Regions from separate parts of the Erwinia pyrifoliae DSM 12163 genome, predicted to be linked through region 3. Evidence: predicted binding sites of a transcription regulator. Region 3 holds the regulator's gene; each other region holds the start of a gene.
What was found. Region 3 encodes CRP, which controls carbon source genes, mostly activating them, when cyclic AMP is high. Its sites were predicted from a motif close to ATGTGANNNNNNTCACAT; they were not measured.
Positions count from the first base shown of each region.

Region 1 (7,771 bases), 440 kb from region 3:
TCATCGATCACGCTTCGCCGGAAGGCCAGCTGAAGCCGGATGCGGAGCAAAGCCTGAACAATGCCGATGGTAACGATTTGGGTAAATTCGTTGACGGTATTTTTGCTAAAAAGTAACGCTGTTACGATGCATTAATTTCCGATCCCTTCTGCGTCAGGTACGGCGCAGAAGGGATTTTTCTTTACCGGGTAAACGGGCAGGGCTGCGTTCAGATGCCGCCGTTTAACGAGGATTTGATATGAACAACACCTTAAACCACGAGTACGATAACTCTCTGGTCTCCAATGCTTTTGGTTTTATGCGTTTCCCGCTTAACTTCCAGCCCTACGACAGCGATGCCGAATGGGTGATCACCGGCGTGCCTTTTGATGCTGCCACTTCTGGCCGCCCCGGCAGCCGTCTCGGCCCCGGGGCAATCCGACAGATCTCCACCAATCTGGCCTGGGAAGGCTGTCGCTGGCCGTGGCAGTTCGATCTGCGCCAGCAGCTGAAGGTGATTGACTGTGGCGATCTGGTGTATGCCTTTGGTGACGCGCAGGATTTCAGTGACAAACTACAGGCACATGCTGAAAAGCTGCTGGCGAAGGGTAAGCGCATGCTCACCTTTGGCGGCGATCACTATATCAGCCTGCCGCTGCTGCGTGCGCATGCGAAAACTTTCGGTAAGATGGCGCTGGTGCATTTTGATGCGCACACGGACACCTATTCCAATGGCCCTACCTTCGATCACGGCACCATGTTCTATACGGCACCAAAAGAAGGGTTGATCTCTCCTGAACACTCCGTGCAGATTGGTATCCGTACCGAATTTGATCCTTCGCTGGGCTTTAACGTGCTGGATGCGGCGCAGGTTAACGATCGTAGCGTGGACGATATCCTGGCGCAGGTGAAAAAGATCGTCGGCGATCTGCCCATCTATCTGACCTTTGATATTGACTGCCTTGATCCGGCCCATGCACCGGGCACCGGCACGCCGGTGATCGGCGGGCTGACCAGCGACAAAGCCAGCAAGCTGATCCGTGGCCTGCAGGGCATGAACATCGTGGGGATGGATCTGGTTGAAGTGGCTCCGGGTTATGACCAGTCTGATATAACTGCGCTGGCGGCTGCCAGCCTGGCGTTAGATATGCTGCACGTCCAGGCTGCCAACAAGATCAAATAAGTTATAAGGGCGGGGAAACCCGCCCGAACCAATTTTAATCAGGCTGATAAAAAACAATGCGGGCAGATATTCTCTGCCGTCCGTTAATTATTGAATTCTAATTCTTTTAGAATGAATTTTATTGCTGTTTATAAGTGTTTTTTCATCTTTTAAGAATATTAATTCGCGCCCTAAGCCATCTTCATGTAACCAGTATTTTTCAAGTTGTGCGTGGGTGTAATTTATCCCGCCCCACCCAGGATCATCGATTTTCGCCCATGAGTCATCAATGCCTTTTAATTTGACAAAATGAGCACTCCCAAACCGGTTATTATGTAATATGGTGAGTGAATTATTTTAAGTTGTTGAATGGTTATCTTTACCCCCGATAACATAATGTTCACGCCTGTGGTATCAAAAAAACCATCATTGCTTTGTAGTAAGAAAACATGTTTGGCTGTAATCGCTATTCGCCTGATGTCTCTGGATTGAAATGGGCGATCTCCTCAGGGGACATAAACAGTATGTCGGAAAATCTCTAAAAGTGAACGGCACTATTGTGCGGGATGCTCACAAAGCAGGAGAAAAAAGGTGTTATCTTCCAATCTAAGTGTTATGTATCTCTCGAATCGGGTGATTTACTGATTATTGATAATAACAGAGCAATACCTGGAAGAACCGGGTTTACACCTCGATATGATGGCTTTGATCGTTGGCTGCTCCGGGCATGTGTTTTAGAAGATAGGGTGAAATTAGAATCTGTTTCAACGGAAGATAATCCAAGAATGATCTGCAGGGAATTTTAAAAAGAGGGTTGAGTATGTCTGATTATCTTTTTTATATTTTCGTGGCTTTATTGTCTTACGTGACACCTGGCCCTCATTGGTTGATAATATCTAAGAATACATTCAGAAGTAAAAGAGAGGGTATGCTTTCAGCATTGGGAGTTCAGTGTGGTCTCTTTTTTCACATGATTCTGGCTGTCATTGGTGCTTCAGCTATTTTTCTTGCATCGAAGAATGCATTTTATATTATCCAGATTCTTGGCGGGATATATGTTGCATGGATTGGCTTTTGATCTTTAAAAGAATTATATTTTAATGGTGATAGTAACGTTGACGGAGATTCTCTGCAAAAAGCTAACAAAGGGGCTTTTATTAGTGGGCTGACTGCGAATATTTTAAATCCCAAAGTGGCTATTTTCTTTATTAGTATACTCCCCCAATTTGTCAGTGAAAAAGGCAACGTTATCTCTCAGGTTATTACTTTAGGTATCATTGATATCTTGGTTGGTGTTGTTTGGTGGGTCGCGTTTGTTAGTTTGATTGGAAAACTATACAAATTAGCCAAAGATGAAAGTATTCGCAACAGGATTGAGTTTTTAACCGGTTCTTTGCTTTTAGTTATAGGTGTTATTTTTATTGTTAAGTCAATGTTTTCAATGTTTGGTTAGTGTATGAGTCAAATATTTTTCGAAAACGCATTTATTATTTTAAATGACTATACGGGGCGTTTTTACCCGCCCCTGACCGATCTTACTTGCCAGCGGCGATACGCTGCTTAATATGGTCAGCACGCGCCTGTGAGGACGGGTGCGAGTCAAACATGCTGCTGGCGTGGGTGCCTTCCAGCTTCGCCAGTTTATCAAAGCTGGTGACCAGCCCCTGTGGATTGATATTGCGTTTTTTCAGCAGGTCGAAAGAGTAGTCATCAGCCTGGGATTCCTGGCCCTGTGAGAACTGAGCGTTTACCAGCTTCTCACCCAGATCGCCCAGCTGTGACTGCGACAGCGAAGCGGTAACCCCGCCAACGGAGGCGGCAGCGCTGCGCACGGCAGTGGTAGCCCAGGCCAGCTGCATGGCTTTACGTGAGTGACCCAGCGCAACGTGGCCCATTTCGTGGCCCAGCACACCTTCAACTTCGTTATCGCTCATCAAATCCATCAGGCCGCTATATACGCGGATGCAGCCGTTCGCCATCGCCCATGCGTTGACGTCCTTAGTCAGATAAACTTTATAGTTGGCCGGGGTGCCGTTGATGTTATCCCCGAGCGCTGCGGAGATTTTTTTCAGGCGTTGTGCATAGGGGCTGCTGTCAGGGGCAATTTGTGCCTCGCTATCCATCTGCTGGCAGGACTTGTCGCTCAACTCTTTAACCTGCGCATCGCTAAGGGTAGCGGCCTGCCAGGCCTGGCTGCCAGACTGCATCAGGGCATTGCTGTCAAAATTTTGACAGCCGGAAAGTAAGCCAGTCAGCGCCAGCGCGATACAAGTGATACGTTTCTTCATTCCAGTTTATCCATTAAGGTAACAAATGAGTAAAAACACAATGTTGTTATGTCTCGTCGGCGGATTAGCCCCGGCGAAAGGCGGTTATAACGTTTGTTGCCCTGATTGCATAGTCGTCTTGTAGCCAAACGGCAAGTTATGTGATTTTTTTTACCGCCAGCGCCATGTACATGTTACCCGTATTTCATGTACATTGATGGTCGACTTCCCTTCGGCTTTGCCCTATAACTCATTAATTACAATAGGTTAAGGAGGCGAAGCGTTAAATCCGACCTGGAGTAGAAAATGTCTTCTCGCAAAGAGCTTGCCAACGCCATTCGCGCATTGAGTATGGATGCGGTGCAAAAAGCCAAATCCGGCCACCCTGGCGCGCCAATGGGCATGGCTGATATCGCCGAAGTGCTGTGGCGTGAATTCCTCAATCATAACCCAACCAACCCGCAGTGGGCTGACCGCGACCGCTTCGTGCTGTCAAACGGCCACGGCTCTATGCTGATCTACAGCCTGTTGCATCTCAGCGGCTACGATCTGCCGATTAGCGAACTGGCTAACTTCCGTCAGCTGCATTCCAAAACCCCTGGCCACCCGGAATACGGTTATACCGTGGGCGTTGAAACCACCACCGGGCCTCTGGGCCAGGGCATCGCTAACGCGGTCGGTATGGCGATTGCGGAACGCACGCTGGCGGCACAGTTTAATCGTCCGGGCCATGACGTGGTTGACCATAACACTTACGTGTTTATGGGTGACGGCTGCATGATGGAAGGCATCTCCCACGAAGTCTGCTCGCTGGCGGGAACGCTCAAGCTGGGCAAGCTGGTGGCTTTCTATGACGACAACGGTATCTCCATTGATGGCCATATTGACGGCTGGTTCACCGACGATACGGCGCAACGCTTCGAGTCTTACGGCTGGCACGTTGTGCGCGGCGTGGACGGCCACGATGCGGATGAGATCAAAAAAGCGATTGAAGAAGCCAAAGCGGTTAGCGATAAGCCTTCCCTGCTGATGTGCAAAACCGTTATCGGTTTTGGTTCGCCGAATAAAGCCGGTACGCATGATTCTCACGGTGCACCGCTGGGAGACGAAGAAATTGCCCTGACCCGTAAGCAGCTGGGCTGGAACCACGCGCCGTTTGAGATCCCTCAGAATATCTACACGCAGTGGGATGCGAAAGAAGCCGGTCAGGCCAAAGAAGCGACCTGGAACGACAAGTTTGCAGCCTATGCTCAGGCTTTCCCGGAGCTGGCTGAAGAGTTTAAACGCCGTATCAAAAACGAATTGCCGGCTAACTGGGCTGCTGAATCGCAGAAGTTCGTTGAGCAACTGCAGGCTAATCCGGCGAAAATCGCCAGCCGTAAAGCCTCGCAGAACGCTATCGAAGCTTTTGGTAAACTGCTGCCAGAGTACCTGGGCGGTTCCGCTGACCTGGCCCCAAGTAATCTGACTATGTGGTCCGGCTCCAGGCCTGTCAACGAAGACGCAGCGGGTAACTATATTCACTACGGCGTGCGCGAATTCGGTATGACCGCTATCGCTAACGGCATTACTCTGCACGGTGGTTTCCTGCCTTATACGGCGACCTTCCTGATGTTTGTTGAGTATGCGCGAAACGCGGTGCGTATGGCCGCACTGATGAAAATTCGTCAGATAATGGTTTATACCCATGACTCAATCGGGCTGGGTGAGGATGGCCCGACACACCAGCCGGTTGAACAGCTGGCAAGCCTGCGCGTGACGCCAAACATGAGCACCTGGCGTCCGTGCGACCAGGTTGAATCCGCGATTGCGTGGAAATATGCCATTGAACGCCATGACGGCCCAACGGCGCTGATCCTTTCGCGCCAGAACCTGACGCAGCAGGAACGTACCGCTGAACAGCTGGCGAACGTAGCCCGTGGTGCCTATGTACTGAAAGATTGTGCGGGAACACCGGAAGTGATCTTTATCGCTACCGGTTCTGAAGTGGAACTGGCGGTTGCGGCTTATGACAAACTGACTGCTGAAGGGCGTAAAGCGCGTGTGGTTTCCATGCCGTCTACCGACGCCTTCGATAAGCAGGATGCGGCTTATCGTGAATCGGTGTTGCCGAAAGCTGTCAGCGCCCGCGTGGCGATTGAGGCAGGTATCGCTGATTACTGGTTCAAATATACCGGTCTGAACGGGGCTATCGTTGCCATGACCGGCTTCGGCGAGTCGGCCCCGGCAGAGAAGCTGTTTGAACTGTTCGGCTTCACCGTGGATAACGTGGTCGCCAAAGCGAAAGAACTGCTGTAACGCTGTATGAGCGGGCGGATCGACGATCCGCCCGTTTCCGCGCTGTAAGAGCTAATTTTGTGACGTAGATCCAAAGTTACGCGCCACAATTGACCCCAGTCGTTCCCATTATTCCTCACTTCTATTACTCTGGCTGAAGCGTTTCAGTTTGCTTTTGTACGTCGGTCATTGACGTCAGTGCTCAATGCCTTAGCGCAAAAATTTTCTGTACAAATTCTGACTGCTGGCTCAGGCTAATTGTCCGATTTCAAGATGAATTCAGATTTGGAGTGTTATGACCGTTCGCATTGCCATTAATGGTTTTGGTCGTATTGGCCGCAATGTTTTACGTGCGCTATATGAAACCGGGCGACGGGCTGAGATTACGGTGGTGGCTATCAACGAACTGGCTGATGCGGCCGGGATGGCGCATCTGTTGAAATACGATACCAGCCACGGGCGTTTTGCCTGGGACGTCCGCCAGGAGCGCGACCTGCTGACGGTCGGTGATGACACTATTCGTCTGCTGCATGTTCCGGAGATTCACCACCTGCCGTGGCGCGAGCTGAATGTCGATATCGTGCTCGACTGCACCGGAGTGTACGGCAGCCGTGCCGACGGAGAGGCCCATCTGCAGGCGGGTGCACGTAAAGTGTTGTTTTCGCACCCGGGCGACCACGATCTGGATGCGACGGTGGTGTATGGCGTCAATGAAAAAGAGCTGCTGCCAGAGCATCTGCTGGTATCAAATGCCTCCTGTACCACCAACTGCATTATTCCGATAATCAAACTGCTGGATGATGCCTGGGGAATAGTATCGGGTACGGTCACCACCATTCATTCGGCGATGCACGACCAGCAGGTGATAGATGCTTATCACCCGGATTTGCGCCGTACCCGCGCCGCCAGCCAGTCGATTATTCCGGTCGACACGCGTCTGGCCGCCGGCATAACCCGAATATTTCCAAAATTTAACGATCGCTTTGAAGCGATCGCGGTGCGCGTACCGACGATCAACGTGACGGCGATCGATCTCAGCGTCAGCGTACGTGATGCGGTGAAAGCCTGCGAGGTCAACGCCCTGCTGCACAGTGCGTCGGTGGGGGCATTTAGTGGTATAGTTGACTACACGGAATTACCGTTAGTCTCTATTGATTTTAATCACGATCCGCACAGTGCCATCGTTGATGGCACCCAGACCCGGGTCAGCGGTCAGCACCTGATTAAAACTTTAGTCTGGTGTGACAACGAATGGGGCTTTGCTAACCGCATGATCGATACTACGTTAGCGATGGCCACCAGCGGTTTCAGCCAGGACGCGGCTGCGTCAATAAAACTTTGAGAATCAACGAGAGGGTTCACCATGTCTGTAATTAAGATGACCGATCTGGATCTTGCGGGTAAACGTGTTCTGATCCGTGCCGATCTGAACGTGCCGGTAAAAGAAGGGAAAGTGACGTCAGATGCACGTATTCGCGCTTCTCTGCCGACTATTGAAGCGGCGCTGAAGCAGGGCGCTAAAGTGATGGTGACTTCCCACCTGGGCCGCCCGACCGAAGGCGAATACAGCGAAGAGTTCTCTCTGCTGCCAGTAGTTAACTACCTGAAAGAAAAGCTGGGTGCAGATAACGTCTCACTGGCAAAAGACTACCTTGATGGCGTTGAGCTGGCTGTCGGCAAGCTGGTGGTGCTGGAGAACGTGCGCTTTAACAAAGGCGAAAAGAAAGACGACGAAACCCTCTCTAAAAAATATGCCGCGCTGTGCGACATCTTTGTGATGGATGCTTTCGGCACCGCGCATCGCGCGCAGGCTTCTACCCACGGCGTGGGCAAGTTTGCTCCGGTCGCCTGTGCAGGGCCGCTGCTATCGGCTGAGCTGGAAGCCTTAGGTAAAGCGCTGAAAAGCCCGGCACGCCCGATGGTGGCAGTAGTGGGGGGCTCGAAAGTTTCTACCAAGTTCGACGTGCTCAACTCACTGGTCAAGATTGCCGACACCGTGATTGTCGGCGGCGGCATCGCTAATACCTTCGTTGCCATTGAGAACAACGTCGGTAAATCCCTCTATGAGCCAGATTTTGTTGATGCG
Region 1 is NC_017390.1:3,263,235-3,271,005, reverse strand. Features, by position in the region: gene EPYR_RS14900 (YidB family protein) at 1-116, shown strand, start outside; gene speB (agmatinase) at 239-1,162, shown strand; partial or broken gene EPYR_RS21170 (LysE family translocator) at 1,962-2,594, shown strand; gene loiP (metalloprotease LoiP) at 2,677-3,429, opposite strand; gene tkt (transketolase) at 3,715-5,706, shown strand; gene epd (erythrose-4-phosphate dehydrogenase) at 5,981-7,027, shown strand; gene pgk (phosphoglycerate kinase) at 7,049-7,771, shown strand, end outside.
Region 1: epd (erythrose-4-phosphate dehydrogenase) is a predicted target of CRP. The motif match lies at 5,764-5,781, and genes of this name have one in related genera.

Region 2 (7,771 bases), 1.8 Mb from region 3:
AGCTGCCTTCCTGCAACCCGAATTATCGGGGTATAGCACAGATACCAGGAGCTGAAGAAATAACCACTCCTGAAGAATTCATAGCTGAGTACAGCAACCCTTATGCCAACCTGGCATGATTTATAGGCCTGCTTTAAAATGAGGGTCGCCTGCTCACCGAACTGGGTAGTTCATTATTAAGCGTAGATCGCATTCAGAAAATTTCCTGAATTAGCGTAGTTTTCAATGAAATTTCAATAACAAAGTTACATTGACGCACAGCCTGAGTCTTGACTGCTGCGCCCTGACAGGATCCTGCAAGCCTCCAGTTGCTATACGGCGGCAGCGCAAATGGCTGAAAGTGAATTCAGAGTGTTACAGGTTGTATGATTCTCTGACGCAGACAACACATCCCGTTTAGAATGTCAGTCCGATTGTTATATTTATGGATTGAACAAGTTGTGAACCATTTCAAATTTACCGCGCTTTCTGCGTTTTTACCCTGCTGCTTAATGGCACCGCTGGCACAGGCCAATCCCTTAACGCTGGGAGGCGGGCTGCTCTACAGTCAAAGCCCGTATAAAAGTGGACAGGATCGCTACTACCCATTGCCCGTCATCAATTATGAAGGGGACAGCTTCTATATTCGTAGCCTGCAGGCGGGATATTTTTTGTGGAAAGACCCGCAGGATCAGCTGTCATTGACGGTTATTGGTTCACCGCAAAATTACGATCCCGATGATGCCGATGACGCCGATATGAAATCGCTCAACAAGCGCCGTATGACGCTGATGGGCGGGTTGGCATATCGTCATAGCGCAGACTGGGGCATCGTACGTACCACGTTGGCAGGCGATATGCTTGATAACAGCAACGGTATTATTTGGGATGTAGCGTATCTTTATCGCTTTGAAGTCGGTCAGTTCAGCCTGACGCCAGGTATCGGAGCGCTATGGAGTAGCGCCCGGCAAAATCGCTACTATTACGGTGTCACCCCGAATGAATCCCAACGCAGTGGTGTTGACAGTTATGATCCCGATAGCAGCTGGAGCCCTTATCTGGAGCTGAGCGCGGGATGGAAAATAAGCGAAAACTGGAATGCCATGTTGTCCGGCCGCTATTTGCGTCCCGGTAGCGAAATTAAAGACAGCCCGATGGTTGATGAAAAGGCACAAATGCTGTTATTCACCGGGGTGAGCTACACATTCTGATGGCCTGAGCGCCCGTATTCAGGGCGCATTACGCCTTTTGCATCATCGGAATGCACCAAAACAGAGCAGGGGAGAGCCTGATGAGTCTACCGGTTGTCATCACTGACGGCGCAGCACGGCCTGCTATCGGCTGGGAACGTGGTTTATGGGGGAATATGCCGGACAGCCTCAGCAGCAGGTTGCCGCTTTATTAACGGGGCTGGAGATGAGCCTTACCCTGACAAACAGCGCAGAGATGTATGCCGATGGCGGTGCGGAACAGGTCGTCGGTAACGCGCTGAACGTTCGGCACGACCGCGCCTGGCGGGTATCAACGTTTTACCCCGGGCATGCTTAATTTTCGTCGTGATGAATTGGCCCTGATTAATCAGGCATTCCCCCCACCAGCGGCCAGGGTGGCGCTGGACATCGTTTGACTCCCCTGGCGGCCTTAGCGGCTTAACGGCACTACAGTTTCTGCATTCCGGGGCGTATTCACTCAGGATTGGGCTGGGTTGTGTATACGCCCGGCAAACTTCACTTTTTTCGACGAACCCTGAAGGTGGTTGCCAGTCGGGCTGGCCTGTCGTCGCTGCTGATCATTGGCTGACTGATATGCGCCGTTTCGACACAAACCATGGTTTTATATCCGTCATTGGCCATATCGGCCATGCTACATGATAACGCGGGTCCCGGATTCCATGTGACAACGTCACTGTGGTAATGGTGATGCACTTCAATCACCCGCTCTCCGCTGTTATCGCTAATGACGCTGCAATCGTCAGGCTGCGTGTAAGTACGGTCGGTGCGCTGAGGATAGGTTTGTACGCCGTCGTCAGACGTTCCCGTCACCCCATCTTTGACTTTATCAATATAACCCGGCCCCAGGCCACTGACCGAAACGCCGCCGATATCCGCCACGGCGAAGTAACTGTGCAGTGCGGCAGTTGACTCAAATGCACCATGTGCTTCAAGTTCAATCTCACAGTGTTCGCCAAAGCGGAACCGGGCAAACAGGGTAAAATCGTGTGGCCATAACTTCCTGGTTCTCTCGCTGCTTTTCAATACCAGCGTCAACATGACGCACTGTTCGTTCTCATCATGTGCAAAAAGCTCCCAGGGCAGATGACGGGCAAAGCCATGTGCCGGCTCGCCGGCCGGGCCAAACCAGGGCCAACAAACAGGCACACCGCCGCGAATCGCTTTTCCGTCACGCAGAGGAGTTTTATCGCTAAGCCAGATAACGGGCTTTTCACCCGTGGGCTGCCAGGCAATCAGCTGGGCGCCCTGAAGGGTAACGGCCGCGCGTACTTTGGGATGGGTGATGACAATGACCGGTAACTCGCCCAGCTGGCGCTGTGAGAGGTAGGGGGTCAACGGGTTAAGCACAGGCAGGGAGAATATGTTCTCGTTCATCAGACAGCCTCCAGAATTAAGCGACAAAAAAGGGCGACATGCGTCGCCCTCAGGTTTGTTCCACATCCAGCCTTAAACTGCCTTAAGTCTTGCCAGTTTATGCGGCTGATAACTTATTTAGCGATGTGAGCAATCAGATCCAGAACCTTGTTCGAGTAACCTGTTTCGTTGTCGTACCAGGATACCAGTTTCACAAAGTTGTCATTCAGGGCGATACCGGCTTTAGCATCAAAGATAGAGGTCAGTTTTTCGCCGTTGAAATCGGTAGAAACCACTTCATCTTCGGTGTAGCCCAGAATACCTTTCAACTCACCTTCGGCAGCCGCTTTAATCGTGTCACAGATTTCTTTGTAAGACGCCGGCTTTTCCAGACGTGCAGTCAGATCAACAACGGAAACGTTAGGAGTAGGAACGCGGAACGCCATACCGGTCAGTTTGCCGTTTAGCTCAGGGATCACTTTACCTACCGCTTTCGCAGCACCGGTAGAAGAAGGGATAATGTTCTGCGATGCGCCACGGCCGCCGCGCCAGTCTTTGTGAGACGGGCCGTCAACGGTCTTCTGGGTCGCCGTCGTCGCGTGAACAGTGGTCATCAGTGCTTCAACAATACCGAATTTATCGTTGATGACTTTCGCCAGCGGTGCCAGGCAGTTAGTGGTGCAGGAGGCGTTAGAAACGATAGCCTGACCCGCGTAAGCCTTGTGGTTCACACCCATGACGAACATCGGGGTATCATCTTTAGACGGGCCAGTCAGTACCACTTTCTTAGCGCCAGCTTCGATGTGTTTACGTGCCGTCTCATCGGTCAGGAAGATACCGGTTGCTTCAGCTACCACATCAACGCCGGCCGCATCCCACTTCAGGTTCGCTGGATCGCGCTCAGCGGTAACACGGATGGTTTTGCCGTTAACAACCAGATGGCCGTCTTTGACTTCTACGGTGCCGTTAAAACGCCCGTGAGTTGAGTCATACTTCAGCATGTAAGCCATGTACTCTGCGTCGAGCAGATCGTTGATAGCAACGATTTCTACGTCAGAACGTTCCTGAGCAGCACGGAAAACGATGCGACCGATACGGCCAAAACCGTTGATACCTACTTTGATAGTCATATATTCCACCAGCTTGTTGATAGTGAATAAAAGGTTGGCTGTAAAATTACAAAAACCTTACCAGGCGTCAAGCGGAATCGTGTCAATAGTTGCGACAAATCAACCAGAGATCAGGAATTATTCAACATAAAACCGGTTTCTTAACGAATGGCAGGACTGATTTTGGGGCAGTTTGTTCTTTTCTAAAGGGGGCAAGCTCTGAATGGTGATCTGCATCACAATTTTAAGTCTGGCCACAAAAGCTTGCCGGGCGATCACAAAAAATCCACCTGACGTTGTTAAGTGTTTGTTAGAATATGAGTTGTAATTGACGGATTAACCTGGTCAGAGAGTTGAATATGGCTAATGAAGACACCTCTTTTTCATCCGAAAACGCCTTAACTGAAATGCAGCACTATGTGACGCAACAGCGTGGCACCGAGCCTCCGTACTCCGGCAAGCTGCTGCACAACAAAAGCGACGGCATTTACCATTGTCTGGTTTGCCGGGCGTCGCTGTTCTTGTCGGGGGCTAAATATGATTCTGGCTGCGGCTGGCCCAGCTTTTATCAGCCCTACAGCGACGAGGCTATCCGCTATCTGGAGGATAACACTCACGGCATGCAGCGCATTGAAATCCGCTGTGGCAGTTGTGACGCGCATCTCGGCCATGTTTTCCCGGATGGCCCGCAGCCAACAGGCGAACGCTTTTGTGTTAATTCAGCCTCGCTGAGTTTTACCGATGACGATGGCAATAAAACGCCGGGCTAAGGAGTCATGATGGAACTGGATGAAATGATCGCCGGCATGACGTCGGAGGTGTATCAGCGCCTGGTCACCGCCGTAGAAACCGGCAAATGGGCCGATGGCGTTGCGCTGACGCCGGAGCAAAAAGAGCATAGCCTGCAGCTGGTGCTACTCTGGCAGGCGCGAAACAATGACAACCCGCAACATATGAGTGTGGCAAAGGGCGGGGAGATAGTGATGAAAAGCAAAAAGCAGCTGAAAGAGGAGTTCGGCATCTGCGACGAGGCGGTGACGCGCATCAGGCTCCAGTAAATGATCCCTGCAGGGATGAGTTAGCGCAGCCAAAGAGGGGTCAGCCAGTTCCGACCCCGCCCTGCACAGGGTTAAATGAGGATCGCACCTGCCTGAGTCATAGATAGCAGGGCATTGTCACTGTCGTCAGGATGCAGATTAACGCCCCGGCAGCCTGCTGTCACCACCGTCACCCGGTAGCCCAGAGCCAGTGCGTCCAGCACGCTAAATTTCACGCAGTAATCGGTCGCCAGGCCCATTACGGTCAGGGCAGTAATGCCAAGCTCACTCAGCCAGCCGTGTAACAGCGTCTGATGGCGCTGGCCATTATCATAAAATGCACTGTAGCTATCAATTTCTGCATTCTCACCTTTGTGCACCAGCAGGCTGATTGCCGCGCGATCGAGCAAAGGATGCAGCTGCGCACCGTGGCTATGCTGCACGCAATGATCCGGCCACCAGATCTGGGGTAAGCCGTTTAAATCGCCCTGGGTTCCCACTATAGTCCCGGCGTTGGAGGCAAAACTGCCATGCCCTGCAGGATGCCAGTCGAGGGTGGCGATCACCGTCTCGCCACGCCGCTGGAAATCGGCAGCAAGGCGGTTAGCGACGGCAATGGTCTGATCCCCTTCGCTGACGGCCAACGCCCCGCCGGGACAAAAGTCATTTTGCAGGTCTATCAATAATAGTGCCTGACGTATGCTCATGGTTGCCTCAATCCGGGGTCAGTTCGCCACGCAGATTCTGCTTCATCAGCTGGCGGATTTCATCGCTGGTCAGATCCTGGCTCAGCAGGTAGTGCAGCTTGGTCAGCGTGGCTTCAACGGTCAGATCTGCGCCGCTCACCACACCTGCATGTGCCAACGCATTTCCGGTGGCGTAACCGCCCATATTGACCTTGCCGGAGATACACTGGGTCAGATTCACCACCACGATGCCGCGCCCGGTGGCGTCTTTAAGCTCCTGAAGAAACGCCTTATTCTGTGGCGCGTTACCCACGCCGTAAGAGCGCAGGATCAGCGCTTTAACCGGCTGCTGAAGAAAATTGCGCACCACTTCGGCCGAAATGCCGGGATAGAGGGTAACCACCCCGATAGGCTGCGGGGTGATCGGGTGCACCACCAATTCACCCTCGCCAGCAGGAGCCGGAGGGGTATTGAGACGACGAATATGGATACCCGCTTCCAGCAGCGGTGGCAGATTGGGCGAGGCGAAAGCGTTAAAACCGTCGGCATGTGCCTTGGTGGTGCGGTTGCCACGATACAGGGTGTTATTGAAAAACAGCGTGACTTCATTAATCGGGTAGTTGGCGGCAACGAATAACGAATTCAGCAAATTCTGCTGCCCGTCGGAACGCAGCTGTTCAAGCGGTATCTGTGACCCTGTCACGATAACCGGCCTGGCGAGGTTTTCCAGCATAAATGAGAGAGCCGAGGCGGTAAACGCCATGGTGTCAGTACCGTGCAGGATAACAAAACCGTCGTAGCGATCGTAGTTTTGCTTTATATCATCGGCGATGGTCTGCCAGTCTTGCGGCGTCATATCTGACGAATCAATCAAAGGCTGATATTCATGGATGGTGAAATCAGGCATTTCTGGCCGGTGAAACTCGGGCATATTGGCCAGCTGTTTCTGCAGATGGCCGGAAACCGGAATAAAGCCATGCTCGGAGCGCTGCATGCCGATGGTCCCGCCAGTATAGGCGACGTAAATGGATTTCTTTTGCATTGGTAAACTCAGGAATGCCTCAAAGAGCGCAGTATAATGGTAAACAGGGTTGGAAGCAGCCCGACCAGCGATGGCCGGGCTAAGGTGACGTCACACAATGGAATGATGTACGACGCTGCCCGTTATTTCACCTCTCCGCAGGTCAGGCAAAAAGCATAGCGGTTTTGCGGATCGTTGAGATTATCCATCAGGCCCGGTTGTTTTTTCATTGCCGAGATAACATCAAACATCGGGGCAGGCAGATAGGCTTTCAGGGTGGCTGGAAGCGCAGCATGTGCCGAAACGTCTACCTGGCTGAACAACATATCCAGCAAACCTGGCTCGCCCTGATACCAGCTCAGTTGTGGCTTGTCGAGTTTTGCCAGCTCTGCCGCTTTAGCCACCGCATCATCAAAATCACCCAGCGCATCTATCAGACCCTTCGCCTTCGCGTCACTGCCGGTCCAGACATGCCCCTGAGCAATCTTGTCAATCTCCTCGCTGGTTTTGTTACGTGATTTAGCCACCAGGCCGATGAAGTTCTGATAGCCCTTATCGATGCTCAATTGCATCATCTGCTGCACTTCCGGCGGCAGCGCCTTGGTGCTGGCCACATCAGCCAGCGGTGAAGTTGCCACGCCGTCGGTATGCACGCCAATGGCGTCCAGTGAGCTTTCTACGGTGTTGATGACACCGAAGATGCCAATCGAACCGGTCAGCGTATTGGGGCTGGCAATGATGTAATTGGCCGGTGTTGATACCCAGTAGCCTCCGGAAGCCGCCATACCGCCCATAGAGACCACCACAGGCTTGCCAGCTTCCTTCGCAGCAGCCAGCTCTTCACGAATGGTCTCGGAGGCCGTCACGCTGCCGCCAGGGCTGTTAACGCGGAAGACGATGGCTTTAATTTTAGGATCAAGGCGCGCTGCTCGGATCTCCAGTGCGGTGGTGTCTGCGCCGACGCTACCCGGCGCTTCCTCGCCATCCATGATCGCGCCGTTGGCCAATATGACCGCCACATTCCCGTCGCTACTGCCGTTAGCCTTCACCTGATAGTCATAGATGCTGGTACCGCGATAATGGTTCGTTCCTTTATCCCAGCCGAAGGTTTTGACCAACTCGTGTTCAACCCGCGACGAAGACGCCAGTTCATCCACCAGCTTATTTTCTTTCGCGTACTGAGCGGTATCCCCGCCGAGCTTTTGTAGCCCGTTCAGCACGCCCTGTGCGCCAGGGAAGACCTGAACGACGGTTATCTGACGGTTAGCGGCCAGCATATTCAGGTAATTTTGCCACAGTTCCCCGACCCAGCGACCATCGGCATCACGCGCCTCTGGTGACATACTGTCACGCA
Region 2 is NC_017390.1:1,854,729-1,862,499, forward strand. Features, by position in the region: gene EPYR_RS08225 (MipA/OmpV family protein) at 402-1,190, shown strand; gene EPYR_RS08230 (aldo-keto reductase family protein) at 1,336-1,527, shown strand; gene EPYR_RS08235 (D-hexose-6-phosphate mutarotase) at 1,707-2,585, opposite strand; gene gapA (glyceraldehyde-3-phosphate dehydrogenase) at 2,699-3,694, opposite strand; gene msrB (peptide-methionine (R)-S-oxide reductase MsrB) at 4,033-4,443, shown strand; gene EPYR_RS08250 (YeaC family protein) at 4,453-4,731, shown strand; gene pncA (bifunctional nicotinamidase/pyrazinamidase) at 4,803-5,417, opposite strand; gene ansA (asparaginase) at 5,425-6,438, opposite strand; gene sppA (signal peptide peptidase SppA) at 6,561-7,771, opposite strand, start outside.
Region 2: msrB (peptide-methionine (R)-S-oxide reductase MsrB) is a predicted target of CRP. The motif match lies at 3,898-3,915, and genes of this name have one in related genera.

Region 3 (7,771 bases):
GTCGACTTTTGCCCCGCTCTCTTTGGCAAAGGTGCCATCAGCCTGTGCGACTTTCGCTGGCTCCGCTGAAGTCTGGTAAGCGATGGTGACATTCACCGCCTGTGCGCCGGGTGCCGTTAGCGACAGTGCCGCCGCCAGAATTGAAACCGCAAATTTACCTGTCATAGCACGTCCCGCTCAATGGTAATGGCTGTATGCCTCCTTTGTAACCGGGCGTGTCTGTCCTGATAAAGTAATTAAAAATTATTCTTTATAACGAAATTTACTTAGTACTATTTGCGCATTCGATTGCCGGAATAGGGCAATCAGCAGCATCAGGCTCCATTTGCGCTTCAGGTTGATGTTCAGGCATGCCATTGGGCCGTTAGCGCCAAATCAACAGGACGCAAGCTGCGGTCAGTAACCCCATAAACACATTAAACAGCGTCCAGGCGCGGCGACTGCGCAGAATACGGCCAATCAGCGTACCAAATCCTAACCAGATAAGCCCGGACAGCACATTGACCAGCGCCATGCCGATACTGATCGCCACCACCGAGGCGCGAAAAGCTTCACCCGCCAGGCTGAAGCTGGCCACCGCCCCCAGCGCCATCAGCCACGCCTTAGGATTGATGAGCTGTAGCAGGCCACCCTGCCAGAACGGCATCCGCGCGGCCGGAGTCTTGTCGGTATCCAGCTTTTCATATTCGGCGCTGCCAATTTTCCATGCCAGCCACAGCAGATAAACGCTGCCCGCCACCTTGAGAAACAGATGCAGGGAAGGATAAAGCAGTATCAGTCCGCCAACGCCAAACGCCACCATCAGCAGCATGACCTGCATGCCGATCATGATGCCAATCAGTAAACTCAGAGAGCGAAAGAAACCAAAATTCGCGCCGGAGGCGGTGAGTAACATATTATTAGGACCGGGCGTAATGGCAGCGACCCAGAGAAAACCTGACATGGATAAAAACAGACTCAGTTCCATAGAACGGGTGCTCCTCACCCCCCGGAAATAATAAACAACCTGATGAAGCTAACAGCACGTTATGGATCCGACAAGCTCTGACCCGATGATTTTTGATCGCCCGGCTGAAAACCCATTTCGCCCGATGGTGGGTGCCAGCAATGCGCATCTGCAAACCCTTCTGCCGCGCCTGGTGCGCCGCCGGGTGACGCTAAAACCGCACTGGCAGCGGCTGACGCTGCCGGACGGTGATTTTGTTGACCTGGCCTGGAGCGAAAACCCGGCCCGGGCGCGCCATAAGCCGCGCGTGGTGCTGTTCCACGGTCTGGAAGGCAGCTTTCACAGCCCCTATGCGCACGGCCTGTTGCAGGCGTGGAAAGCGCGTGGCTGGCTGGGCGTGGTGATGCACTTTCGCGGCTGTAGCGGCGTCCCCAACCGCCTGAACCGCATCTATCACTCTGGCGAAACCGATGATGCCAGCTACTTTTTACAGTGGCTGCACGCTGAATGGGGCCAGGGGCCTACCGCTGCCGTGGGCATCTCGCTGGGCGGTAATATGCTGGCCTGCCTGATGGGCAAGCAGGGGGATAACTGCCTGCTCGACGCCGGGGTGGCAGTTTCCGCTCCGCTGATGCTGGAACCCTGTAGCCTGCGGCTGGAACAGGGCTTTTCCCGCGTTTATCAGCGTTATCTGCTCAACCTGCTGAAACAGAATGCCCGGCGTAAACTGCGCGCCTGGCCAGGCGCGCTGCCCGTCGACCTGGCACAGCTCGAATCCATGCGCCATCTGCGCGATTTCGATAATGCGATAACCGCCCGCGCTCATGGCTTTATTGATGCCAGCGACTACTACCGCCGTAGCAGCGCCATGCCGCTGCTGCCCGGTGTGCGTAAGCCGCTGCTGATCATTCACGCACAGGATGACCCTTTTATGACCGCTGACGTGATCCCCGATCCTGCCCTGCTGCCGTCAAACGTTGAATATCAGCTGACGCAGCATGGCGGGCACGTCGGTTTTGTAGGCGGAACGCTGCGCAGCCCACAAATGTGGCTGGAGCAACGCATTCCGCAATGGCTTACCACCTGGCTGGACAACTGATGATTATTCCCTGGAAAGAACTCGATTCTGCAACGCTTGATAACCTGATTGAATCCTTTGTGCTGCGCGAAGGCACCGATTATGGCGAACATGAGCGATCGCTGGAACAGAAAGTCGCCGATGTTCGCCGTCAGCTGAGCAGCGGCGAGGTGGTGCTGGTGTGGTCTGAACTGCACGAGTCGGTCAACATTATGCCGCGCGGCCAGTTTCACGGCTAAGCGCATTTTGCCTGTATTTTATCGCTGTACCTGCTGCATGGGTGACACAGATCGACAAATCATGTTACCAATGCAGCCCCACCCGTTTTTTCAGGGAGTTGTTCGCCATGTCGATTAAACATCCGGTTATCGCCGTTACCGGCTCCAGCGGGGCAGGAACCACCACCACCAGCCTGGCATTCAGGAAGATTTTCCAGCAGCTGGATCTGCATGCTGCGGAAGTAGAAGGAGACAGCTTTCACCGCTTTACCCGCCCGGAGATGGATATGGCAATCCGCAAAGCGCGCGATATGGGTAAACACGTTAGCTATTTTGGCCCGGAAGCAAATGATTTCGGACTGCTGGAGCGCACATTTAGCGAATATGGTCGCAGCGGTAAAGGAAAGTCGCGTAAGTATCTGCATACTTATGATGAAGCCGTACCCTGGAATCAGGTGCCAGGCACCTTCACGCCGTGGCAGCCGCTGGCGGAACCGACCGACGTGCTGTTTTATGAGGGGTTGCACGGCGGCGTTGTCACCCCGCAGCATAACGTGGCGGACAAGGTGGATCTGCTGGTTGGCGTGGTGCCCATTGTCAACCTTGAGTGGATCCAGAAACTGGTGCGCGATACCAGCGAACGCGGCCACTCGCGCGAAGCGGTGATGGATTCCGTGGTGCGATCCATGGAGGATTACATCAACTTTATTACCCCGCAGTTTTCACGCACCCATATTAACTTCCAGCGCGTTCCGACCGTGGATACCTCCAACCCGTTTGCCGCCCGTGGCATCCCTTCTTTGGATGAGAGTTTCGTGGTTGTCCACTTTCAGGGGCTGGAAGATATCGATTTCCCTTACCTGCTGTCCATGTTGCAGGGTTCGTTTATCTCACATATCAAAACCCTGGTGGTGCCGGGCGGCAAAATGGGGCTGGCGATGGAGCTGATTATGGGGCCGCTGGTCAAGCGGTTGATTGAAGGAAAGAAAATCGGCTGACGTTCTTTCCTTTCACCGCTAAGCGAAGGGGCTGGATCAGGCCAGTGCGATAACTTCATAACTGTGACTTATCTTCACCCCCTTGCCCAACATGATCGCCACCGAGCAGTATTTTTCCGCAGAGAGATCGACCGCACGCGCTACCGCGTTATCCGCCAGCGCGGTTCCGCTGACCATAAAGTGCAGGTTGATGTGGGTGAAGATACGCGGTGCCTCTTCGCGGCGTTCTGAGGTCAGTTTTACTTCGCAGTCAGCCACGCTGTGGCGGCCCTTTTGCAAAATCGAAACCACGTCTATGGCGCTGCAGCCGCCGACGGCCATCAGCACCATTTCCATCGGGCTTGGTGCTTTATCGCCCGAATTACCATCCATCAGCACCTGATGGCCGGATGAGGATTCTCCCAAAAACGTCATCCCTTCAACCCATTTAACCCGTGCCTGCATAACAACATCCTCCAATTCATTTAGTTACAGCAGAGTACGCCGCAGTCACTTAAACGGCAACGCTCTCTTTTTCTGACTATGCTGAAGCGAGACAACAGAAGACAGCCATCCCAAGCTGTGCTACAAACGAGGCTGTAAATTTCATCTGCATCATGATGTTGGTGAAAACGAAACGACAGCATACGGCTTGCCCCGGAGCGACCCGTGTCTTTTCCTATCGGAACGCTTGACTATGTCAACGCCTGGCAGGGATTCAGCCCCCCGTATATCCCCAATATTTACGTGCGGCAGCAAGGGGATCGTGGCACTTGCTGCGTGGTAAACCGGATGTATTCAGGCCAGATGACAACAGAGGATAACAGCGAATGGTTCTCGGCAAACCGCAAACAGACCCTACTCTCGAATGGTTCCTGTCCCATTGCCATATTCACAAATATCCATCCAAAAGCACGCTGATCCATCAGGGTGAGAAGGCGGAAACCCTTTACTACATCGTTAAAGGTTCAGTAGCGGTATTAATCAAGGATGAAGAAGGGAAAGAGATGATCCTCTCTTATCTCAACCAGGGGGATTTTATCGGCGAGCTGGGCCTCTTTGAAGAGGGCCAGGAACGCAGTGCCTGGGTACGTGCCAAAGTAGCCTGTGAAGTGGCTGAAATCTCTTACAAAAAATTCCGTCAGCTGATCCAGGTCAATCCTGACATCCTGATGCGCCTGTCTTCGCAGATGGCGCGTCGCCTGCAGGTCACCTCGGAAAAAGTGGGTAATTTAGCTTTCCTTGATGTGACCGGACGCATTGCCCAGACGCTGCTGAACCTGGCAAAACAGCCCGATGCAATGACGCACCCGGACGGGATGCAGATCAAAATCACCCGTCAGGAGATCGGCCAGATTGTTGGCTGCTCGCGCGAAACGGTCGGTCGTATACTGAAAATGCTGGAAGATCAAAACCTGATCTCCGCACACGGTAAAACCATCGTCGTTTACGGCACGCGTTAATCGCCCCTGAACCCACGGCGCGCCAGCCTCTGTCGCGCCTTTTTCTATTTGGTGCGGCTGATGTGGCGCAGAATCATTTATCAACCTGAAGTTAACTACGCACTGCGGCAAACGCTGGTGCTGTGTTTGCCGGTTGCACTTGGCTGGCTGCTGGGAGATTTACAGAAAGGTCTGCTGTTCTCACTGGTTCCCGCCTGCTGCAACAATGCCGGGCTGGATACGCCGCATAAACACTTCTTTAAACGCCTGATGGTGGGCGGAGGCCTGTTCGCCGGCAGCAGTTTTATTATCCAGTATGCCGGCGCCCAGGGGATCCCGCTGCCGCTGATCCTGCTGCTGATGGCGATGCTGCTGGGGGTTACCGGCGAGATCGGCCCGCTGCATGCCCGCCTGATGCCCGCCTCGCTGATTGCCGCCATCTTCACCCTTAGCCTCGCGGGGAAAGTGCCGATGTGGCAGCCTCCGTTACTGTATATCCTGGGCACCATCTGGTACGGCGTATTTAACTGGTTCTGGTTCTGGCTGTGGAAAGAGCAGCCGATGCGCGAAACGCTCAGCCTGCTATATCGCGAGCTGGCTGACTACTGCGAGGCAAAGTATCGCCATTTAAATCAGTTGAACGATCCCTCAACCGCCATGCCGCCGCTGTTTGCCCGCCAGCAAAAGGCCGTCGACCTCATCACTACCTGTTACCAGCAAATTCATATGCTGGCAGCCAACCGCAACCAGCACTACCAGCCTTTGACGCGCGCTTTCCAGGTGGCGCTTGACCTGCAGGAGCACATCGCCGTCAGCCTGCATCAGCCGGAAGACGTGCAAAAACTGGTGCGCCTGAGCCACGCCGAGGCGGTGATCCGCTGGAATGCGCAGCGTATCGCCGCCCGTCTGCGCGAGCTGGCTGACGATATCCTGTATCACCGCTTCCCCAAACGTTTTGAGATGGAGCAGCCGCTGGAAGCGCTGGAGAAGGTAGTCCATCAGCATCCGGATAATCCGGTCGGTCATTTTTGCTACTACCATTTCAGCCGTATTGCGCGCGTGCTGCGCACTCAACGCCCGCTTTACCGCCGCGATTTGATGGCCGACCGTCAGCGCCGCCTGCCGCTGCTGCCGGCGCTGAAAAGCTACCTTTCGCTTAAATCTACCGCTTTGCGCACCGCCGCACGCTATGCGGTGATGTTGACCTTTGCCAGTACGCTGGCGCTGTTTTTGGCTATGCCGAAGCCGTACTGGATACTGATGACCATGATGTTTGTCAGCCTGAACGGCTACAGTGCCACCCGGGTGCGCATCCAGCACCGGGCGCTCGGCACCCTGGCCGGGCTGGCGGTTGCCGCACTGGCCCTGCGCCTGCATGCTCCTGAGTCAATGACATTACTGGTGATGCTGGCCATCACCCTGGTCAGTTACCTGATTTTACGCAAGTTCTACGGTTGGGCGACGGTGGGCTTTACGGTAACGGCGGTTTATTCTCTCCAGCTTTTGTCGCTGAACGGGGAGAGCTTCTTATTGCCGCGCCTGCTCGATACGTTGATGGGCTGCCTGATTGCCTTTGGCGGCAACATCTGGCTGTGGCCGCAGTGGCAGAGCGGGCTGCTGCGCCAGAACGCAAACGATGCGCTGGAGGCCTTTCAGGAAGCGTTGCAGATGTTGTTAGGCAATGAACAGGATGTCAGCAAGCTGGCGAACCAGCGTATTAAAGTCAATCAGGCGCATAACGCGCTGTATAACTCCCTGAATCAGGCGATGCAGGAGCCTGGCTTCAATTCCCGCTATTTGGCCGATATGAAACTGTGGGTTACCCACAGCCAGCTGATCGTTGAACATATTAATGCGATGACGATTATGGCGCGGGAACATACCATGCTCACCGCCTCGCTGGCGGAGCGCTATCTTCAGTCCTGCGAGATAGCCCTGCAACGTTGCCAGCAGCGGCTGGAATATGACGGGCCGGGTTCAAAAAGCAATGTGCTGGAGGCACCGGACAATTTCCAGCATGGCCCGGTGACCCTGCTGGAAGGTCACATCGAGCGTATTCTCGACCACCTTAACACCATGCACACCATTTCATCACTGGCCTGGAGCCAGCGCCCACATCATGGCCACTGGCTGTCACGTCGCTTGGGGAAATCGTCATAGCGGCAACCCGAATAAGCGGTCGCCGCACGGTTAGCGCACCGTCGCTCAGCCCAGTACTTTATCAACGGCCGCAGCAAAGCGCACCATGCCTTCGGCGATATCGGCAGGCTCTATCACCAGCGATGGCGCGAAGCGCATCACGCCGCTACCGGCTACCAGCACCATCACCCCTTCGGCCGCCGCCACGTTAAGGATTTCGCGGGCTTTATCAGCGTACTGTGGCTTCAGCGCTGCGCCAATCAGCAGCCCTTTGCCACGGATATCGCTGAACAGATCGCGCTTAGCATTTAGCGCCTGTAGCGCATCAACAAACAGCTGCCGCCGCGCGGCCACGCCGTCGAGCACTTCCGGCGTATTGATGATGTCCAGCGCCGCTTCAGCCACCGCACAGGCCAGCGGGTTGCCGCCGTAGGTGGTGCCGTGCACGCCTGGTGCCATCACTGAAGCAATGTCGTTGGTGGTCAGCATCGCGCTGACCGGGAAGCCGCCACCCAGAGCCTTAGCCGTGGTGAGGATATCCGGGCTCACGCCGTAGTGCTCACAGGCAAACAGCTTGCCGCTACGGCCCATGCCGCTCTGTACTTCGTCCAGCACCAGCAGCGCATGATGTTCATCACACAGCTGACGCAGCCCCTGCATAAATTCCTCGGTAGCCGGCACCACGCCGCCCTCTCCCTGGATCGGCTCGACGACAATCGCACAGGTATGATCGTCGATAACCGCTTTGACCGCTGCCAGATCGTTAAAGGGCACATGGACAATATCAGCCGGTTTTGGTCCAAAGCCGTCGGAGTATTTTGGCTGCCCGCCGACGGAAACGGTAAACAGCGTGCGGCCGTGAAACGCATTATGGAAGGCAATAATTTTGCTTTTATACGGGCTGTGGCGCTGTGAAGCGTAGTAACGCGCCAGCTTGAAAGCCGCTTCGTTGGCTTCCGCGCCGGAGTTGG
Region 3 is NC_017390.1:3,700,247-3,708,017, forward strand. Features, by position in the region: gene tauA (taurine ABC transporter substrate-binding protein) at 1-165, opposite strand, end outside; gene EPYR_RS16895 (LysE family translocator) at 365-967, opposite strand; gene EPYR_RS16900 (hydrolase) at 1,029-2,045, shown strand; gene EPYR_RS16905 (YheU family protein) at 2,045-2,263, shown strand; gene EPYR_RS16910 (phosphoribulokinase) at 2,371-3,240, shown strand; gene EPYR_RS16915 (OsmC family protein) at 3,277-3,684, opposite strand; gene crp (cAMP-activated global transcriptional regulator CRP) at 4,050-4,682, shown strand; gene EPYR_RS16925 (YccS/YhfK family putative transporter) at 4,743-6,821, shown strand; gene argD (bifunctional acetylornithine/succinyldiaminopimelate transaminase) at 6,867-7,771, opposite strand, start outside.